3 regions of the Nisaea sp. genome follow, and region 3 is predicted to be linked to each of the others. Evidence: riboswitches for the same ligand, from Rfam matches in the RefSeq annotation. Region 3 holds a riboswitch; each other region holds the start of a gene.
The links. Region 3 has a riboswitch for cobalamin ahead of VOI22_RS07430 (CbtB domain-containing protein). Riboswitches for the same ligand answer to the same signal wherever they lie in the genome.

Region 1 (6,261 bases), 750 kb from region 3:
GTGGCCGTTGATCATCACCAACTCGGTAGACACACGCCCGGTGACGGTTGGCCTCAGCGTCTTTTCATCGACCGATCAGGGCATCGACTGGGCCGTCATCACCGCCGCAACGCTGATGACCTCCGGCCCGCTGCTGATTGCCTTCCTGCTGTTCCAGCGGCAATTCGTTCAGAGTTTCATGCGGGCCGGGATCAAGTAGGGGTCAGGGCACAACCTTGCCCGGATTCATGATCCCTTTCGGATCGATCGCCTTCTTGACCGCCTGCATCAGTGCAATTTTCGAGGGCGAGCCGTATTTGATCAGATACGGAAGCTTTTCCGAGCCGATGCCGTGCTCGGCGGAGATGCTGCCGCCAAGCGCGACCGTGCTTTCGTACATGCGCTCGGAGAGACCGGGGCGCTTAACCTCCCACTCCTCGTCGCTCATGCTTGCCGGCTTACGGGCCGTGTAATGGATATTGCCGTCCCCCATATGGCCGAAGCAGTTGAAAGTCAGACCCGGCACATACGCGCTTAACGCGGCCTGCGACTGATCGATGAAGGTCGCCACCTTGGAAACAGGGACCGAGATATCGCCGGCCATACGCGGGCGACCGTCGCGACGCCCGGCTTCTGCCTGCTCTTCCCGAATCCGCCACAAATCCCGGCGCTGCCCTTCGCTCTCGGCGATTACACCGTCAGTCACCCAGCCTTTCTCCATAGCGTCTTCGAAGATCGCTTCCAGCTTGGCGCGGAGATCATCCAGCGGGGACGGTGTTGCCATCTCCAGCAGCACGTACCAGGGAGACGCAGCGGACAGCGGATCGGTGATCCCCTCAATTTGCTTCACGACCAAGTCGAAAGCGGCACGCGGCATAATCTCGAATGCGAGGATCGTGTCGCCGGACAGCTCTCGCGCGCTCGCCAGAAGATGCTGTGCCTCATGCGGAGATGGTACTGCCAGCATCGCGGTCTCACGCACGCGCGGCAGCGGCATCAAACGGAAAGCCGCAGCAGTGACGATCCCCAATGTGCCTTCGGCGCCAATGAACATCTGCTTCATGTCATAGCCGGTATTGTTCTTGCGCAGCGTTTCCAGCCCGTCGAACACGGAGCCGTCCGGCAGCACGGCCTCGATACCGAGGATCTGCTCCCGGGTATTGCCGTATTTGATCGTGTTGTTGCCACCGGCATTGGTGGAGAGCGTGCCGCCAATCGTGCTGGAGCCTTCCGACGAGAGCGAGAGCGGGAACAGCCGCCCCGCGTCCGCGGCAACCGCCTGCATGTTCTGGATCACGCACCCGGCTTCCGCGATCATCGCGTAATTCTCGGGATCGAGGGAACGCACGGCCGTGAGCCGGTCAGTCGAGACAACGATGGTCGGACGCGGCTCGGTCGGGATCGAGCCGATGGCAAGGCCGGTATTGCCGCCCTGGGGCACGATGGCGATCTCCGCCTTCGCCGCCGCACGCACAACCGCCGCCGTTTCCTCCGTCGAGGCCGGGCGGGCAACGCCGAGAGCGTCGCCGGTCGGCGTGCCGCGCCAGTCGGTACGGTATTTCAGCGTGTCGTTCGAATCTTCCAGCCAGCCCTTCGGCCCCAGAATGGACCGGATTTCCGTAAGCGCGGCATCGATGGACTGGGGCGTCTGATCGTTCACCCACTCTCTCCCGTTGAGATGATTTCAGGCGGGAGGCTATCAGCGAACAAGGAAAGCGCCAATCAGACGGGTAATCTGTTTATGGAAATTCTCTCGGTCAGTTCCAGACGCTGTGCGGCACCGAACAGCGCTCCAATGCGCCGCGCCGCCTCCTGCATGCCGCCGTCGAAATCCTCTTTCGAGGTCTCGGCCCGCACCATGGAGAGGGATTGCGAGAGGGTTTTGTCATCCTCGGCAACGCTCAGAAGCGTCAGGATCAGGGTTGCCAGCTCACGATCCGGCTCTTTTTCCGAATCGTCGGGGAGAGTTTGGGCGAATAATCGGGACATCTAAACCTCCTCCGGTACACCCCGCCCGGGTTAAAAATGGACACAGCGTTGGCAGGTTTCCTGACTCCCGGCTCTTCGATCCGCGCCGCCTTCCCAGCCCATCAGGGCCAGTGGCATACCGGTCGGATCTTGCCGGTTACAGTTGCGGGGGCAGTCCCGGACTTGCGGCGATAAAGCCGCGCACCGGATTCCCTTTTGTCCCGAAGGACACCAACGCTGAAAGGCTCGTCTTTGCGGCCTGCTGTGTCAAGGCAGCAGGCGGAAAATCACTCGCGGATCAGCCGTTCCAGCTCACGAATGAAGGTTTCCCGGTCTCTTTTGGAAAAGGCGCCACCACCACCGGAGACTTCCCCCATGGCACGGAGGTCGGACATCAGGTCCCGCATCGCCATAGCCATGCCGATTCCCGCCTCGGTGAACTCCTTGCCGGAATGGCCGATTGCCTTCGCGCCGCTCTCGATCACCCGGTGCGCCAGAGGAATATCGCCGGTGATGACGATATCGCCCGCCGCCACCTTGCCCACGATCCAGTCATCCGCCGCATCGAACTTGTCGGAGACGAGAATGTTCTGAACATTCGCCCGGTCGCCGGTCCGGAAACCGCGATTGCTCACCACGTAAACCTTGATGTCGTGCCGATCGGCAATCGACAGGATCTCGTTTTTCACCGGGCAGGCATCAGCGTCGACATAGACAGACTTCATTGCGTGCTTTGCCCCTTTTGCAGACGAACAACCATGCTAGGTTCCGAGCCCAACCTGATCGCATTCAACATTAAGCTGGCCAAGAAACACGGATGTACACGGTCCTTCAAGATTTGACAGTCGTCGAGGGTGCATCTTTCATCGCCGCCCCCTCCTGTACCCTTAACATGCTGCAGATGGGCGCGACGGTCATCCGCTTCGATGCCATCGGCGGTGGCCTCGATTACCGGCGTTGGCCGAAGGCCCCAAACGGCGCCAGCCTTTACTGGGAGGGCCTGAACAAGGGCAAGAAGTCGGTGGCGCTGGATCTGCGCAATCCGGCAGGCCGGGAGCTTGCTCTGCAGCTTGCAACCGCCCCCGGTGAAGGGCGCGGCCTGTTCGTCACCAACTACCCAGTCGCCGGCTTCCTATCGCATGAGGCATTGAAAGCACGGCGCGAGGATATCATCACAGTCCGTATCATGGGCTGGGCGGACGGCACGCAAGGTGTCGACTACACGGCCAATGCCGGTGCCGGCTTCCCGCTGATGACCGGAGAGCCCGGTCCGGTCGGCGAGAAGCGACCGGTAAACCATGTGCTGCCTGCCTGGGACCTGATCGCCGGTGCCAACGCGGCTTTCGCCATGCTGGCCGCCGAGCGGGAGCGCCAGAAAACGGGTCAAGGCGCCGAAATCCGCCTTCCGCTTGGCGATGTCGCGCTCACTACTCTCGGCACCCTCGGTCAGGTCGCCGAAGTGATGACGAAGGAAGAAGACCGGCCAAGCTACGGCAATGACGTGTTCGGCGCCTTCGGGCGGGACTTCCGGACCAGCGACGGCCACTACATCATGCTCATCGCCCTTTCGCCCCGGCAATGGACCGGCTTGCTGACATCCCTCGGCATTGAAGCGGAAATCGCAACCATCGAGGCGGAGACCGGCGTGAGTTTCGCCAAGGATGAAGGGCTGCGCTTCGAATACAGGGAGAAGATCAATCCTGTCGTCGAGCGGGCCGTCGCGGCGGAGATGCTGGATGCCCTCGCGCCGCGCTTCAAGCAGAACGGAGTCTGCTGGGAGCCATATCGCACAGTGCGCGAAGCTGTCGCGAGCGAGCGCTTCCGGGAAATGGGCAAGCCCTATAGCACCGTCACCCACGGCAGCGGCCTGACTTATCCGACTTCCGACACGCCGATTGATTTTTACGGACAGGCCTCCGAGGTTCCGACACCGGCACCGCAGTTGGGACAGCACACGGATGAGGTTCTGGCGGATTTTCTCGGCCTCGACAGCGGCGCCATCGGGCGGTTGCACGATGAAGGCATCGTCGCCGGCCCCGATCACACAAGCTGAGCCGCACCATGACACACTCGAAAATGACCCGGGAAGATTTCGCGGCCTTCGATGCCGCCGATCCCCTCGCCTCGTTCCGCGCGGAATTCGAGCTGCCGGAAGATGTGATCTACCTCGACGGCAATTCCCTCGGGCCGCTGCCCCGTATCGCGCGGGAACGTGTTGCCACGTGCGTCACGCACGAATGGGGTAACGGCCTGATCCGAAGCTGGAACGATGCGAGATGGATTGATCTTCCAACGCGCGTCGGCGGCAAGATCGGCACGCTGATTGGCGCCGAGGCGGATAGCGTCGTCGCGGCAGATTCGACATCGGTCAATCTCTTCAAATGCCTCTCCGCCGCGCTGGCACTTCGGCCGGACCGTTGCGTCATCGTCTCGGAGAAATCGAACTTCCCGACCGATCTCTATATGGCGGAAGGTCTGTCTGCATTGCTTGGCGGCCGGCATGAACTTCGGCTGATCGATGAGCCGTCCGAACTCCCGGGCGCTCTCACCGACAATGTTGCCGTGCTGATGCTGACGCATGTGAACTACCGCACCGGCTACATGCACGACATGAAGGCCGTGACAGACGCCGCTCACGCCATCGGAGCGCTGACGCTCTGGGATCTCGCCCACTCCGCAGGAGCTGTTCCGGTCAACCTCGCCACCGCCAACGCGGATTTCGCGGTTGGGTGCGGCTATAAATACCTGAATGGCGGCCCCGGCGCCCCGGCATTCCTCTATGTCGCCCCGCGCCACCAGCAGGATGCCTCCCAGCCCCTGACCGGCTGGTTCTCGCACAAGGCACCGTTCGCTTTCGATCACCGGTTCGCGCCGACGGACGGGATCGGGAAATTCCTTTGTGGCACGCCGCCGGTGCTGGCCATGACAGCGCTCGATGCGGCGCTGGACGTCTGGGCCCGTGCCGATATGGATGCGGTCCGGGCGATATCAGTGGCGATGACCGAGAGCTTCATCACCCTGGTCGAAGAGCGTTGCGCCGGTCTCGGCCTGACACTCTCGAGCCCGCGAGATCCCGCCCAACGCGGCAGTCAGGTCTCCTTCGCGCATGAAAACGGCTATCCGGTGATGCAGGCCCTGATTGCCCGTGGCGTAATCGGCGACTTTCGCGCGCCCGATCTTCTGAGGTTCGGTTTCACACCGCTCTATACCCGGTTCACGGACGTCTGGGATGCGGTCGAGCATTTGCGCGACATCCTTGAGACCAGTAGCTGGGACCAGCCCGAATTCCATGCCCGGGCGGCAGTCACCTAAGCTTCCGGAAAACACTCCCGGAACCGGCGTTCACCCTCACTGGTGAAGGAGACAACGCGGGAGCCTTCGATCCGGTGCGCCCAGCCGAGATCGTAGAACCGGTCCAGCAGCCCAGTGCCGAGCGTGCCCGCCAGATGGGTCCGCCGCTCACTCCAGTCGAGGCAGGAACGGCACAGTGGACGGCGGGATTGCGTCAGGTCTGGCAAGGCAATGCCCAGCTCACCAACAAAAACCTCGCCGGCGTCGGTCAGGGAGATTTCCTCCCCTTCTTTTACCAACAGGTCTCGCGCCACCATGCTGCCGAACAGACGGACGCCGAAGTCACCGGCCAGATGGTTGTAACAAACCCGTGCCTTGCGCAGTGCCGGATCGCGCGGGCCGGTACGGGCCCGCATATGTCCACGTTTCGCAGCCAGCCCCATCATCGCTTCCAGCAGATTCCCCACCTCTTCATCCGCCAGCTCAAAATAGCGGTGCCGCCCCTGCTTGCGCTGGGTCAGCAAACCCGCTGTTTCCAGCTTGGAGAGATGGGAGCTCGCCGTCTGCGGGGTGATACCCGCCTCAGCGGCAAGCTCGCTCGCCGTCAGGGCCTTGCCGGTCATCAACGTAGTCAGCATGTTCGCCCGGGCCGGGTCTCCAATCAGGGAGCCGATGAGCGCGATGTCAGGTCCTTCTTTCATAGTTCGATCATAGCCGAAGCATAAACCTACGCCAAGATGGGATTGTCCCTCCATCACATTGGAGAACAACATGCTTACCTGCTTTATCCGCTATAACATCGATCCGACGAAGAAAGACCAATTCACGCAATATGCCCGGAACTGGGGGGAAGCCATCCCGCGTTGCGGCGCCGACCTGATCGGCTACTTCGCCCCACATGAGGGTTCCAGCACACTGGCTTATGGTGTCTACAATATCGAGAGCCTGGCGGCCTACGAGGCCTATCGCGCGCGACTTTCGGCTGACCCGCTCGGCAAAGAGAATTATGAATTCGCACAGAAG
Region 2 (6,261 bases), on a different contig from region 3:
GCAGGTCGTCGAGCAGACGGCCTTCCGGTGCGGCACCGAAGATATGCAGCCCGTCCCGGATTTGTAGTTCCTTCAGCTCGCAGAGATAGCCGTCCAGCCGGTTCAGCTTCTCCGCTTCATCCTCCCGGTCAGAGAGGCCAAGATCCTTGTCGATGCCAATGGTTGCCATCTTTTCCAGGATTTGCTGGGACAACAGCGTCAGGCGGCGTGGATCGACGCCTGCGGCCTGATAATATTCGTCCACCAGCGCTTCCAGTTCCTTCAGCGGGCCGTAGCTTTCAGCCCGAGTCAGTGGCGGTGTCAGATGGTCGATGATTACGGCGGCAGACCGGCGCTTCGCCTGCGTTCCCTCGCCCGGATCGTTGACGATGAAGGGATAGAGGTTCGGCAGTGCGCCGAACACGGCCTCCGGATAGCAGCTCTCGGACAGGGCCAGTGACTTACCCGGCAGCCATTCCATGTTGCCGTGCTTGCCCATATGCACGATTGCATGGGCGCCGAACTGCTCCCGTAGCCAGATATAGAAGGCGAGATAGCCGTGCGGCGGGACGAGGTCCGGAGAGTGATAGGTCTCGGTCGGGTCGATATTGTAGCCGCGCGCAGGCTGGATGCCGACGAGCACATTGCCGAGGCTGAGCACCGAAAGCCGGAAGGCATCGCCGGAGACGAACGGATCGCTTTCAGGCTTCCCCCAGCGTTCCTCAATCTCGGTGCGGACTGTCTCCGGAAGCTGTGCAAAAGCCGCCTTGTAGGTTTCGAGGGACAGCAGCGCGCCGCCCTTGCGGGAGGCCCGGTCGGAGAGATCGTTTGTCGGTCCTACGGAGAGTCTGCCGATCAGGGCATCGCCGTTGATCGGGATATCGCGCACGCCATACCCGGCCTCGGCCAGTGCGCGCAGCACGGTGACCGTGCCGGCAGGGGTGTCCAGCCCGACGCCGTTGCCGAGCCGTCCGTCCTTGTTCGGATAATTGGCAAGGACGATGGCCAGCTTGCGCTCTTTCGGAGTGGCTGCGCGCAGGTGGGCCCATGACGATGCGAGCCTCGCTGCGAAGGCAATGCGATCCGGGACGGGCTCGTACGTAACGAGGGAGCATTCCGTGGCTTCGTCGCGCCGGGCTTCCGCCTTGAAAGAAACGGCGCGGGTCAACACCCGTCCGTCGACCTCCGGCAGGGCCACGTTCATGGCGATGTCGCGGGCGGAGAGGCCGTTGGTCGAGGCCTCCCAATTCTCCCGGTTGCCGCCGGAGAAGATCACCTGCAGCACCGTGCAATCGCCGCCGTCGAATGGGGTTTCCGTACCCGGCGCGCCCGGTTTGGAAACCGCAAACCCGGTGGCGTTCAGGATCACGCCCGGCGGCGCCTGCTCGATGGCCCCGCGCACAAGCCCGGCGGAAACCGGGTCTTTCAGGCTGGAGACAAAGATCGGCACCGGGGCCAGTCCCTCGGCGCGCATCGCCTCGATCAGTGCATCGACTGGAGCCGTGTTGCCGGCCTGTACCAGCGCCCTGTAGAAGACGATGGGCGCCGGATGCGCGCCGGGTTCAGACGCGGCCAGCACCTCTTCCAGAGACGGGTGAGCGCGGCCCGGCAGATAGTACCCCGCCTTTGGAAGAGGTGCCGGCTCGCGCCACTCGGTCTCGGTTCCGATCAGGCTGGTGGCGAAACGGATGGCCTCGGCGGCATTGCCGATCCCGCCCTCGATCATGTAGCGCCAGAGCCGCTGTGTTGCGGCGGTATCGAGGCTGCCATACCCGGTCAACTCCGGGTCCGGCTGATCGTCGCCGGGCAGGAAGGCGAGTGGGATCTTCTTCTTCCGGCAGATGGCCGCGAGCTGCTCGACGCCATAGGGCCAATAGCCCGTGCCGCCGATCACCCGCACCACGATCATCTTGGCGTGGACGACCATCTCTTCGACATAGAGGTCGACGGAGAGATTGTGTCCGAGCTGCATCAGGTTCGCCAGCCGCAGGCTGGGGAACGGGCCGTCATGACCCGCTGTCACCTGTGCATAGCCTTGCGCGAGGCAGGCGAGTTCGGTGTCCGCTGCGCTCAGGAACAGGATGTCGCCCGGCGTTTGGCCGAGATCGACGGCTTCGCTGCCGTCGGTGACCGAGCCGGGAGTAGCCGCGAGGAGATGCATGGAGCCTCCGCCTTATGCGGGTGGGTCTGCGGGGCGGGTGTTACCCGGCGATGGCGCTGGTGATGGCGTCCCGGTCGAGCCCGTGATGGCCGATCACCACGAGCCGGGAGGCGCGGGTCTCGCCTGCCTGCCAGTCGCGGTCGAAATAGCGCTGGATGCGCGGGCCAACGCCCTGGATCACCTGCCGCATCGGCTTGCCCGGAATATCGAGAAAGCCTTTTACGCGCAGAATATCATGGTTTTGGACGGCGGCGATGATCCGTTCTTCGAGCGCGTCGGCGTCTTCGATCACGCCGAGCGGCATGACGAAGCTGTCGAAATCCTCGTGGTCGTGCTCGTGCCCGTCGTCATGATGCGAAGGGCGGCTGTCGAGATCGTCTTCCGCTGCCGCGCCAAGGCCGAGCAGCACGTCCGCGCCGAGCTGGCCATGGGCGCTGGTGACGGTCTTCACCGCGCTCCGGAGATAGGGCGCAACGGCTTCCCGAACCTTGGCAAGCCCGGCGTCGTCCAGCAGGTCGGTCTTGTTCAGCACCACCATGTCGGCGCACTGAAGCTGTTCCTCGAACAACTCCTCCAGCGGGCTTTCATGATCGAGGGATTCGTCTGCCGTGCGCTGGTCCTGCACTGCGTCGTGATCGTCGGCGAAGCGGCCTTCGGAAACGGCGGCCGCGTCGATCACGGTGACCACGCCGTCGACAGTGATGCGGGTCCGCACTTCCGGCCAGGCGAAAGCTTTCACCAGCGGCTTTGGCAGGGCAAGGCCGGAGGTCTCGATGATGATGTGATCCGGGCGTTCCGGCCGTGCCAGGATGGCTTCGATGGCGGGCAGGAAATCGTCCGCCACGGTGCAGCAGATGCAGCCGTTGGCGAGCTCCACCACATCGTCCTCGCTGCAGCCTTCGATGCCGCAGCCGGTCAGCAGTTCCCGGTCGACGCCGAGATCGCCAAATTCGTTGATGATGAAGGCGAAGCGGCGGCCGCCGTTATTTTCGACCAGATACCGGATCAGGCTGGTCTTGCCGGCGCCGAGAAAGCCGGTGATGACGGTGGCGGGGATCTTCTCTGTCATGTCTTCTGTCTCCTGGGCCTTCCACGACATTATGCCTTGGACCGGTGCGTTGCGCTCTCGTCACCGAACGGAAGACCGTGCCCTGATCACACCCCGGATCAAGGCGGGCGACGATGCTGACGGCAGGTCTCCTGGCTCGCCGGGTCATAACGTTCTGTCCGCCTTCCCGGATGCAGGAAATCCTGCGTCCAGTGGCTTCGGGACAGACCGCTCGCCGGCTACAGTTGCGGGGGCAGCCGCGGCTTGATCCGGCAGACACGCCGAACCGACCGCGTTCCCTTTTGATCCCCCCTCCGAATGAAAGGGCGGGAACCGTAAGCAAAACCGTTGTCGGACGGCGTGGGGGCAGTGTCAAGGGAGCGCGTCGACGGAGAGGCTGAAATCGGCTACATTCATGACTATATCGAAGGGAAGCCCCGCCCCGGCGGGCCGGAACCGGACATCCAGAAATGGCCATCACAGCGACGGCTTCGATAGCGCCTCAACTCAGCACCCTGAACCGCAATGGAACGGGACAGACAAGCTCGCCCACGGAATCCGGCGCACCTGTTGCGGCGGAAAACAGTGCGGCGGTTGCCGCAACCACGGTTCTGGGAACGTCCGGCCAGCAAAGCGCTGCCGTGTCGCAAGCCCAGTCCGAGCTGCGCTCCGCAGAGGATGCCGTCGCCCGGCGCGAGGCCGAGTTGAGCGATGCACAAAGCGCCGCTGCCGCCGCCTCCGACCGGGCTGACCAGCGCCGCCGGGCTTTGTCCGAGGCGGAGGGAGCCGAACGGGTTGCCCTTGCCGAAGACCTCCAGCGTGGCTCCCTGGTTAATATTTCCGTCTGAAAATCAGGACCGTTTGAGGCTCAGGATTTCCGCCGAGATTGTGAGCGTAACCCGCTCGCCATCTCCGTAATAAGGGTTCGTGCGGAAAGTGAGCCAGCTCGGGAAAACGGTGAGCTGGCCATTCTTGGGAGCGACCAGCATGGGGCTGCCAACAGGATCAATGGGTAATCCTGCTAGACTGGCGGCACCACGGGGGTCGTCGATCTCGATAGTCCCGCTCTCGGGTGCGTCGGCGTTGGGTGTGTCGCCGGCCTCGACCGTATAGATCATCGTCAGGTGATGTCCCGGTTTGAGATGGCTTTTTTCATAGGCGCCGTAGCGCAGCACCGTCGCCGAGCCAGAGAGCCGGGCGTTGAATGTGCAGTCACCTCCGGCGATCTGCGGCACCACAGTCTGGACGGCGCCGAGGGCGGTTTGCCGGATGGTGTCGATGCCCTTGTCCTGCCAGTCGAATAGATTCCCGCCGGATCGCCAGCCGCCGATAACGCCACCGGCATTCTGCTCGCCTGATGCCTCACGGGTCAGAACGGCGGCTTTCAGCGCGTCATTGAGCGGCGCGCTGCCTTCGATGGCGAACATGAACAACCGGGTCGGGAAAACCTCGAGAATATCCGTGCGGGAATCGAACTTCAGTTCCATCGGCCAGCCCCCTGCAATCACGTCCGTGTCCGGCTACTTCCATAGCATGCCAGGGCGACGCTCGGTCAAACACCGGTTTGTCGTAGTTTTGTGAAGGCCGGGAAGAAAAGCGGTGAGAGACCGTCCGGCGCCTTCCCGCTTGGCCCCACGCTTATGGGCCCGCCGCCGCAATCCGGTATTTTCTGCTCACTGCTCGAGCAAAGCCGGTTCGTAGGTGTGAGCTCCGTCCGGGCCGATCCATGGAGTTTCGCCGGGTTCCGGCTCGAGAGCGGCTCGCACCGGTTGTTCTGTCACCGCGCAGCAGGCGAGCCCCAGTCGCCGCAGCGTTTTCGGTGCCGTTTAGTTGAGGCGTTTGTTCAGGTGTGGCGAAATTCTTCGCATACCTGTCGAACGGCTGTCTGACATGAGCTGGCGGAAAAACCACGCTGGCCCGCACCGAGAACATCCTCCGGGGCAAGGATTTGGCTTGTCCGGCAGCGCATTATGGCCGTACCCCGTTGTTCCATTCCTTCCAGAGCACAGGCCAGCGGAAAGCGTGCTTCAACGTTGCTGTGACTGGAAAGTTTGACTCCGGGCATTACCTTGCCCTTCATTGCCAAAGGCGCGGATTTTGCTGACCAGGATGACAAGGCCGTGCGGCAGATCGATAACATGCAGACTCCCGGCTGACGTCATGCCGTTTTGTTTCAGCGCATCGCCGCCGTTGAGCGGGCCCGCGTTGGCGGAGCGGAGAGTAGGGCGCGGCGCAATTCCGGCACTGGGGCCAGTCCAGACCTTAGATGCCGCCAATGCCCGTTCGCTCAGCAGCAGGCGCGCTTCCGTCCGGTCGCCAGGCGCAATCACCGTTCGCAAATAATCGATAGGATAGGTCATGAATTGATGGTTTTTCACGCATTTTGTATAGCGCTTAAATTGATTAACCTTTACGCATTGAATAACGGGACAATCGAAATATGAGTGAGCTCAACTAAAAAGTGAACTTTTTGCATTTTGATAAGCCGATATTCCGGGTATCATTTCAATCTTTTTTCGAAAATTTCCCACCTGCCGGATGCACTGATGTCTCCTCTGAATTTGAAAAAAATTCTTATCACTTATCATGCCCTTTCAGGCTTTCCCTCGGTAGTCGCCCAAGATTTCTGGAGCGGGCTGGAGAGGGCCGGAATTAACGTCATCGGAAAAACCCTTCCCGAATACGAGCGTAATATCGGGTTTAAGGAAATGATCCGGTTTCGCCTGCTCATGAACATGACCATGGATACTTTAAAGCATTTCCAGCGGGTCAAAACACTCAGCTGGATGCAGGACAATCCATTCATGGTTGGTGACCGGGGAGTATGTAGCGATCCAGATCAATACTTTCTCTGTGCGGACGCGGACCACATCAGCGAAGTCAACTACTGGTTCGACGCCGTCAATCCAGCAATTCACGTGCCGCATTGGGCGACCATGATGACCCCGGCGATCATGGATCGCGAGTTTATCGAGAAAACCTTTTCTGATCGGCCAATAGAGCTCCTGTTCGTCGGTAGCGTTGATCTTGAGGAGTTGAAGAAGGACCTCAAGAAACTGAACGCGCTTCCGTC
Region 3 (6,261 bases):
ACGCCGTCGAGATTAACGGCGATGCCGCGCCGCCAGACCTCATCTGCCATGCCGTCCACGGTGCCGTCCTCGTAGAGCCCGGCGCCAGTCACGACATAGTCGATCTTGCCGAACCGGTCCCGGCAGGCTTTGGCGGCGGCAGTGACCGCCTCCGGGTCGGACACATCCAGAGGATGGGTCGCGTGGGAGGTGTTGTCACCGAGTTCGCCAGCAAGCACGGCGAGGATTTCCGGATGCAGATCGGTCAGGAACAGATTGGCGCCGGAGGCTGCGAACAGCTTTGCGATTGCCGCTGGTATGCCTCCGCCGGCCCCTGTCAGAAACAGGGTCCGTCCGGTGAAATCATAGGATACCGTTTTAGCGGACATGGCTTGCCTCACGCCGTTTCGGGATCGTCGAGCGCGATGATCGCGGCGCGCAGGGCATCGGGGATCGGCGCTTTCTCGCCCGTCTCGTTCACCACCATGACGAAGAGCTGGGTCGAACTGTTGCAGCAGCCCTTGGCATCCCATGTGGCATAGGTCATCACCATGCTGGTATTGCGCATGGAGACCACGCGACCTGTCACGCAAATCGGCGTGTGGTAGGCGATGCCGCGCAAATAGTCGGTCTCCAGATGCTTCATCACCGGGCCTGGCACGTCCATCGCGTGGCGTGGATGGCCCAGGACCTCGAAATAGAGGTTCCGCAGGCTCTCGTACCAGGTCAGGTAGGCGGTGTGGTTCACATGGGCGAAAGCATCGCAGTCCCGCCACTCGACCAGTTTCTGGACGGCGAAATGCCAGTCGTCGGAAATGTGAAACCGCTGCTTCAGATCGTCGGTGACGGCAAAGCGTGCGAGATCGCCATATTGGTCAAGCACTGAGCTCATTCTGGTTAACGCTCCATCAGGGCGACGCGGATGCCAAGGAAGATCAGCAGCCCGCCGAACACCCGGTTGACGATCCTCTGGCCGCGTTCAAGCACATTCCGAACGATAGTGCTGTCTAGCGTGAAAACGAAGAACACCCAGAACAGGGCGCTGACCGACATCATGATCAGAACCAGCAGCAGGGTGGTCGCGGTCGAGGTCTGTGGCGTGATCACCATGGTGAAGACGCCGAGATAGAAGAGCGTACCCTTCGGGTTAAGGATGTTGTTCAGGAAGCCTTGCAGGAACCAGCTCCTGGCTGCGTTCTTTTGCAGCCCGGCGTCCGCCGTTGAGAGAGCCATGTCCCTGGCGCGGAAGCTCATCACGCCGATATAGATCAGGTAGGCGGCGCCGGCATATTTCAGAATGCTGAAGGCGAGGATGCTTTCGGAGATGAGCCAGCCGATCCCGATGGCGCAATAGGTGATGTGGACCATGTTGCCGGCCAGCACACCGAGTGAGGATTGCAGTCCGCCAACGCGTCCACCGATAACGGTATTGCGCATCACGATCACCATATCCGGACCCGGACTGATCATGACGAGCAGTGTGATGCCGAGAATGACGAGGATTTGGTCGATCATGGCGTGCGCCTCCCACGTTGAAGAAAGAGCCTAGCTGCGCCGGTGCGGCATGATCCAGCAGCTAATTCAGAAACTGTGTGAAGCCTAACCAGCCACTTTCGAAGACTACATCAGGGCGCTGGCATTCTCAGCCGCAATGGTGATGCCGATAACGATGGCGATCAGCCCGATGAAACCCTGGATGGCCAGATTGCCTGTCTTCAGGCTTTTGCTTGTCCAGTGCAGCGGCAGGGCGATGATGGCGGAGAGAATGCCCATGCCACTCATGCTGCCGATGCCGAACAGAATGACATAGAGGATGGCATCGGACGGCGCGTCGAGGCCGACTGCCGTCATCATCAGGATCGAGCCCGAGCCGGCCAGACCATGCACCATGCCGATGGAGATTGTGCCGAGCGGCAGGCCGCGCCGGTGAGCATGTTCTGCCGGGCCATGCGCAGTCTGTTCGCTCTCGGCGGTGACGAAATGGACGTGAGCCTTGCCGTCGGAGTGCCGATGGACGCGCCAGGCACCTCCTTCACGCCAGAGGCGCAGCAGGACACGGGCGCCGAGGATCACAAGCAAAATGCCGACACCGAACTCGAAGATCGTGCTCCATTCCTCGCTGACGCTGAGGCCAAAGCCGATCATCAACCCGGTGACGGCGCCGAGGATCAGCGAGTGACCCAGCCCCCAAGCGAGGCCATGGTGCACCGCGCGGCGCACCGAGGTGCCCGAGGTGACCATGCTGGAAACGGCCGCGACATGGTCCGCTTCAAAGGCGTGCTGCATTCCGATCAGGAAGCCAAGCAGCAGAATTCCGGTCATTCGATCCTCTTAACTTAACTGGTCTGGGGCCGGAACCTGGTCCGCGGCGCTGCTGTCTTGTGTCTTGTTTTCGTCATGATCCGGCGGCGGCAAAAGCCGGCAGATCACACCCTTGCGGAAAACCGGCGGTCTGTCGCGCAGTTTGGGAACCCCGTGCGGGGCGGCGGCGACAGCGCGCGCCGCGGCTACCAGTTCGGCGCCGTCATGCTCGGCATTGACGTCGCCCAGCACATAGCTCCAGAGGCCGGGCCCTCTGAGCGCGACGGTGACCTGGCGGTCGCATACGGCCATGCATTCGATCGGGCGGACGGTGATTCCGTCCTCGTCGGCACAGAGTGCTTCGACCCGCTCGAGCAGGACGCGCCCATCGCCTGCCGGATCCTCGGAGTGGCGGCAGGCGGTACAGATATCGATGGTAACGGGATGAAGCGGACGACGAGAATCGTCGTCCGCAAATGATTGTTCGCTCACGCCGCGGCTGCTGCTTCGGGAGTGCCGGAACGCTCCCAGACAAAACCGGCGATGCAGCCGGTTGCCGCCCAGGTCACGGCGTGCACTACAAGGGAAGCGGCGGCGAAATGGCCGGACAGCTCCGACGGCACGTCGCTGATATAATCGTCCGGGTGCGGGGCGCCGATCACATGCGGGATCGCGATCAGGACCAGACCCGCGACGATTGCCAGCGGCGTGGAGACACGCAGTGCCAGGAACAGGCCGACGGCTGTGGCCAGGGCCGTGCCGATCCACCAGATTTGCCGGTCCTCTAGGACTGCGGCGGCCGCGCCCGGAAGTTCCGGGCTGAGACCGAGGGCCGGTGCAAGGCCGGTGGCGGCAAAGGCTGCCGCACCCCAGATCAGGCCAGTACGGGCAGTGATCGTCGCATTGCTGAGAACCATGGCCGCGAGCAGGACCAGGGCAAACCCGAAGGTCGTGCCGATTGTCGCGATCGAGGTCGAGAGCGTCCGCTCCAGTCCGTCTTCCGGAGCCCAGGTTTCCTTGGCGCCGTGCGCTTCTGTTCCATGCGCGAGATGCACAAACGCGTCCGACTGGTTTTTGGCGAAATGCGCAACGAGAATTTCGCCCGCACTGGCCATGCCGCCTTCGTAACGTTCGGCCTCAAGAATCAGGGGCGTTGTTGTCACTGCCTGAAGCGCTGCGACCAGAATCCCCGCGGCGAAGCCGGCGACGAGCGCCGACTTTATGAATTTCATGAGCATCGCAGTTCCTTCGTGCCAAAGGCTTAGTGGCAAGGGAAGGCCATGCTGTGACGGGTGTCGTGAGCTGTGTTGTGCAGGGCGGTGGCATTGGCAAAACCGGTCAGGTAGACGATGCCGAGGCCGGCCAGAAGCGCAAAGACCGCCACCATCTTGGTGGATTGGCTGGCGGTGAGAGATGTGGATTTCTGAACTGCTGAAGTCATGTGTTCCTCCGATCAAAAACGATCCGGATACGGCCCTCAGAGCTGTATCCGGGCTTGTTCAGAGGCGAGAGAACCAAGCGGCGGCTTCCGGCCGCCAATTTGGCAATACGCTCACCCCGACGTTGTCATTGATGCCGCCGCATGGGCGCCGGCATCGGTGTCGGCAGGTCTCCTGGCTCGCGGGTCATTGCTTCATCCTGCCTTCCCAGTCCGCTCATGCGGGGCCAGTGGCTCAGTCCGGATGTCGCTCGTCGCTCACAGTTGCGGGGGCAGCCACGGATTCGGTCCCTGATGGGTACGCCTCGCCGTGTTCCCTTTTAATCCGTCGCCATGTTTACAGCGGCGGAACCAACACTCGTAAACTATCCCTCCCGGTCAATTCGGACAAGCGTGATGCATGTCCCGACCAAAAAATGCATGCCTCAGGATACGCGGCAGCCATATTCCAATGCGCCATCCTGTAGTGCCTCCAACAGATGCGCTGCGTAAGATCGGTGCACATAGATATCAAACACCGGCTCGGCGCTGCGGCAATCGATCAGGGCCGGTGCGTGGAAGACTCCGGTGATCCGGCTGGTATCGGCCAAAAACGCGGACGGGTGCATATCGATAGAGCAGCCTTTTGCCAAAAGCGTACGGGCGTCGCGTCCCGACAACCGAAAAATCGTGCGCGCGTGACTGAGGTCGATGACCGCAACACTATCCGGAAGCGCCGAGCGAAGATGCGCGGCGAGATCGCGGTGTTCAGGCTCTATGACCAGCCATTTTCCGGTGCCTGTGCCGAGGATGCGGGGCTGCCCGTTTCCGGCGCTCTGGTTCGGTGTGAGGGATGGAGCGGTGCCGGTGGCCGTTTCCAGTGCTTCAGCCAACGATGGAATTACATCGGCACGAGCTTCGACCTGCACCACGGAAAACGGGGTGCGCTCGGTCAGGTGAATACCCGGACCGTCAAAGCGATTGGCCCCGTGGTCGCCTGGTTCGAGAATTCCGGCGAGGGCCGAGCGGCGGGCGAGAATCACATCGTCAGCCATGGAGCCTTGCTCCTTCCACGTCATAGACATTCGGACTGGTCACCTTCACCTGGACCGCTTCGCCCTTGAGCGGGAAGACCGCCCAGACCGTATCGCCGATCCTGTTTGGACCGTCTTTCAACAGGCCGAGCGAAATCGGATGTCCGACATTCGGGCTGATCGGGGCGGTGGAGGAAACATGGCCGAGCTTCGGCACCGGTGGCGGCGTTTTCGGGTCCTCCACCAGGATCGATCCAGCGCGGATCTTCGTCTTGCCGTCGACCGGTGTCAGTCCGACCAGCGTCGGGCGGCCCAGATCGTCCATGCCTTCACGGGTCGAAAGGGCGTCGCCGATGAAGCGCTTCTTAGAGCTCATCATTTTGCCGAAGCCAAGGTCGGCTGCGGAGACGCGGCCGTCGATTTCGGCGACGGTCACGTGGCCTTTTTCGATGCGCAGGATGTTCAGCGCTTCGAGGCCGTAGGGCACAAGGCCATGCGACTCGCCAACGGCAAGGCAGCGTTCCCACGCGGCTTCGCCATACCCGGCAGGCACGGCAATCTCGTAGGCCAGTTCTCCCGAGAAGCTGATGCGGAAGACCCGGGCCGGGAAGGCTCCGAGTTTCGTCTCGCGTACGCCCATGAAAGGGAAGCCCTCGTTGGAAAGGTCCACTTGCGGGAACAGGTCCTGCAGGATGGCGCGGCTGTTCGGCCCGGCAATGGCCATGGCGGCCCAATCGTCGGAGACGGACGCGATCTTCACGTCGAGGTCCGGCCAATGGACCTGCAGATGCAGCTCCAGATGCTCCATCACCGGACCGGCTTCTGCTGTGGTCGTCGTCATGTAATAATGGTTCTCGCCGATCCGCGAGGTGGTGCCGTCATCAAGGGCGACGCCGTCCTCACGCAGCATGACGCCGTACCGCGCCTTGCCGACGGCCAGGGTCTTCCAGCCGTTGATATAAACCCGGTTAAGAAGTTCCGTGGCGTCCGGCCCCTGGATATCGATCTTGCCGAGGGTCGAGACGTCCGAGATCCCGGCGGTGTTACGCACCGCCAGCGTTTCCCGCTCGATGGCCTTGAACATCGCTTCGCGGGAATTAGGCTCATCCTTGCCGAGATAATATTGCGGCCGCATCCAGAGCCCGGCTTCCATCATCTGTGCGCCATGCGCGAGATGCCAGTCGTGCATCGGCGTGCGCCGGACCGGGTTCTGGTGACGGCCGATCTCGCGACCGGCAAAAGCGCCGATGGCGACCGGCGTGTAGGGCGGCCGGAACGTCGTTGTGCCAACTTCGGAAACGTCGAGACCGCGTGCTTCGGCGAGCACGCCATGACCATTGATATTCGAGGTTTTGCCCTGGTCCGTGCCCATGCCGAGTGTGGTGTAGCGTTTCAGGTGCTCGACAGAGACATAACCTTCGCTCTGGGCCAGCTTGACGTCATCCGCCGTGACATCGTCTTGCAGATCGACAAAACGCCGTCCCTTGCGGCCCGGCAATGCCGGAACCTGCCAGAGGATCTTGAGCGGGC

Region 1: linked by a shared signal. The riboswitch ahead of VOI22_RS03865 (hypothetical protein) and the one ahead of VOI22_RS07430 (CbtB domain-containing protein) in region 3 are both predicted to bind cobalamin.
Region 2: linked by a shared signal. The riboswitch ahead of cobW (cobalamin biosynthesis protein CobW) and the one ahead of VOI22_RS07430 (CbtB domain-containing protein) in region 3 are both predicted to bind cobalamin.

What each region holds. Positions count from the first base shown of each region.
Region 1 covers NZ_JAXMNY010000001.1:812,837-819,097, reverse strand. The annotation lists gene VOI22_RS03875 (carbohydrate ABC transporter permease) at 1-199, shown strand, start outside; gene VOI22_RS03870 (FAD-binding oxidoreductase) at 203-1,639, opposite strand; gene VOI22_RS03865 (hypothetical protein) at 1,702-1,968, opposite strand; cobalamin riboswitch at 2,001-2,198, opposite strand; gene VOI22_RS03860 (YaiI/YqxD family protein) at 2,235-2,672, opposite strand; gene VOI22_RS03855 (CoA transferase) at 2,765-4,000, shown strand; gene kynU (kynureninase) at 4,009-5,259, shown strand; gene VOI22_RS03845 (winged helix-turn-helix domain-containing protein) at 5,256-5,939, opposite strand; gene VOI22_RS03840 (NIPSNAP family protein) at 6,010-6,261, shown strand, end outside.
Region 2 covers NZ_JAXMNY010000005.1:106,010-112,270, reverse strand. The annotation lists gene cobN (cobaltochelatase subunit CobN) at 1-2,140, opposite strand, end outside; gene cobW (cobalamin biosynthesis protein CobW) at 2,181-3,209, opposite strand; cobalamin riboswitch at 3,313-3,541, opposite strand; gene VOI22_RS19525 (hypothetical protein) at 3,659-4,036, shown strand; gene VOI22_RS19520 (putative 2OG-Fe(II) oxygenase) at 4,040-4,675, opposite strand; gene VOI22_RS19515 (hypothetical protein) at 5,216-5,548, opposite strand; gene VOI22_RS19510 (glycosyltransferase) at 5,735-6,261, shown strand, end outside.
Region 3 covers NZ_JAXMNY010000001.1:1,563,115-1,569,375, reverse strand. The annotation lists gene VOI22_RS07460 (SDR family NAD(P)-dependent oxidoreductase) at 1-368, opposite strand, end outside; gene VOI22_RS07455 (thioesterase family protein) at 377-871, opposite strand; gene VOI22_RS07450 (LysE family translocator) at 877-1,494, opposite strand; gene VOI22_RS07445 (hypothetical protein) at 1,600-2,301, opposite strand; gene VOI22_RS07440 (DUF1636 domain-containing protein) at 2,311-2,772, opposite strand; gene VOI22_RS07435 (CbtA family protein) at 2,769-3,512, opposite strand; gene VOI22_RS07430 (CbtB domain-containing protein) at 3,542-3,721, opposite strand; cobalamin riboswitch at 3,866-4,089, opposite strand; gene VOI22_RS07425 (sarcosine oxidase subunit gamma) at 4,144-4,752, opposite strand; gene VOI22_RS07420 (sarcosine oxidase subunit alpha family protein) at 4,745-6,261, opposite strand, start outside.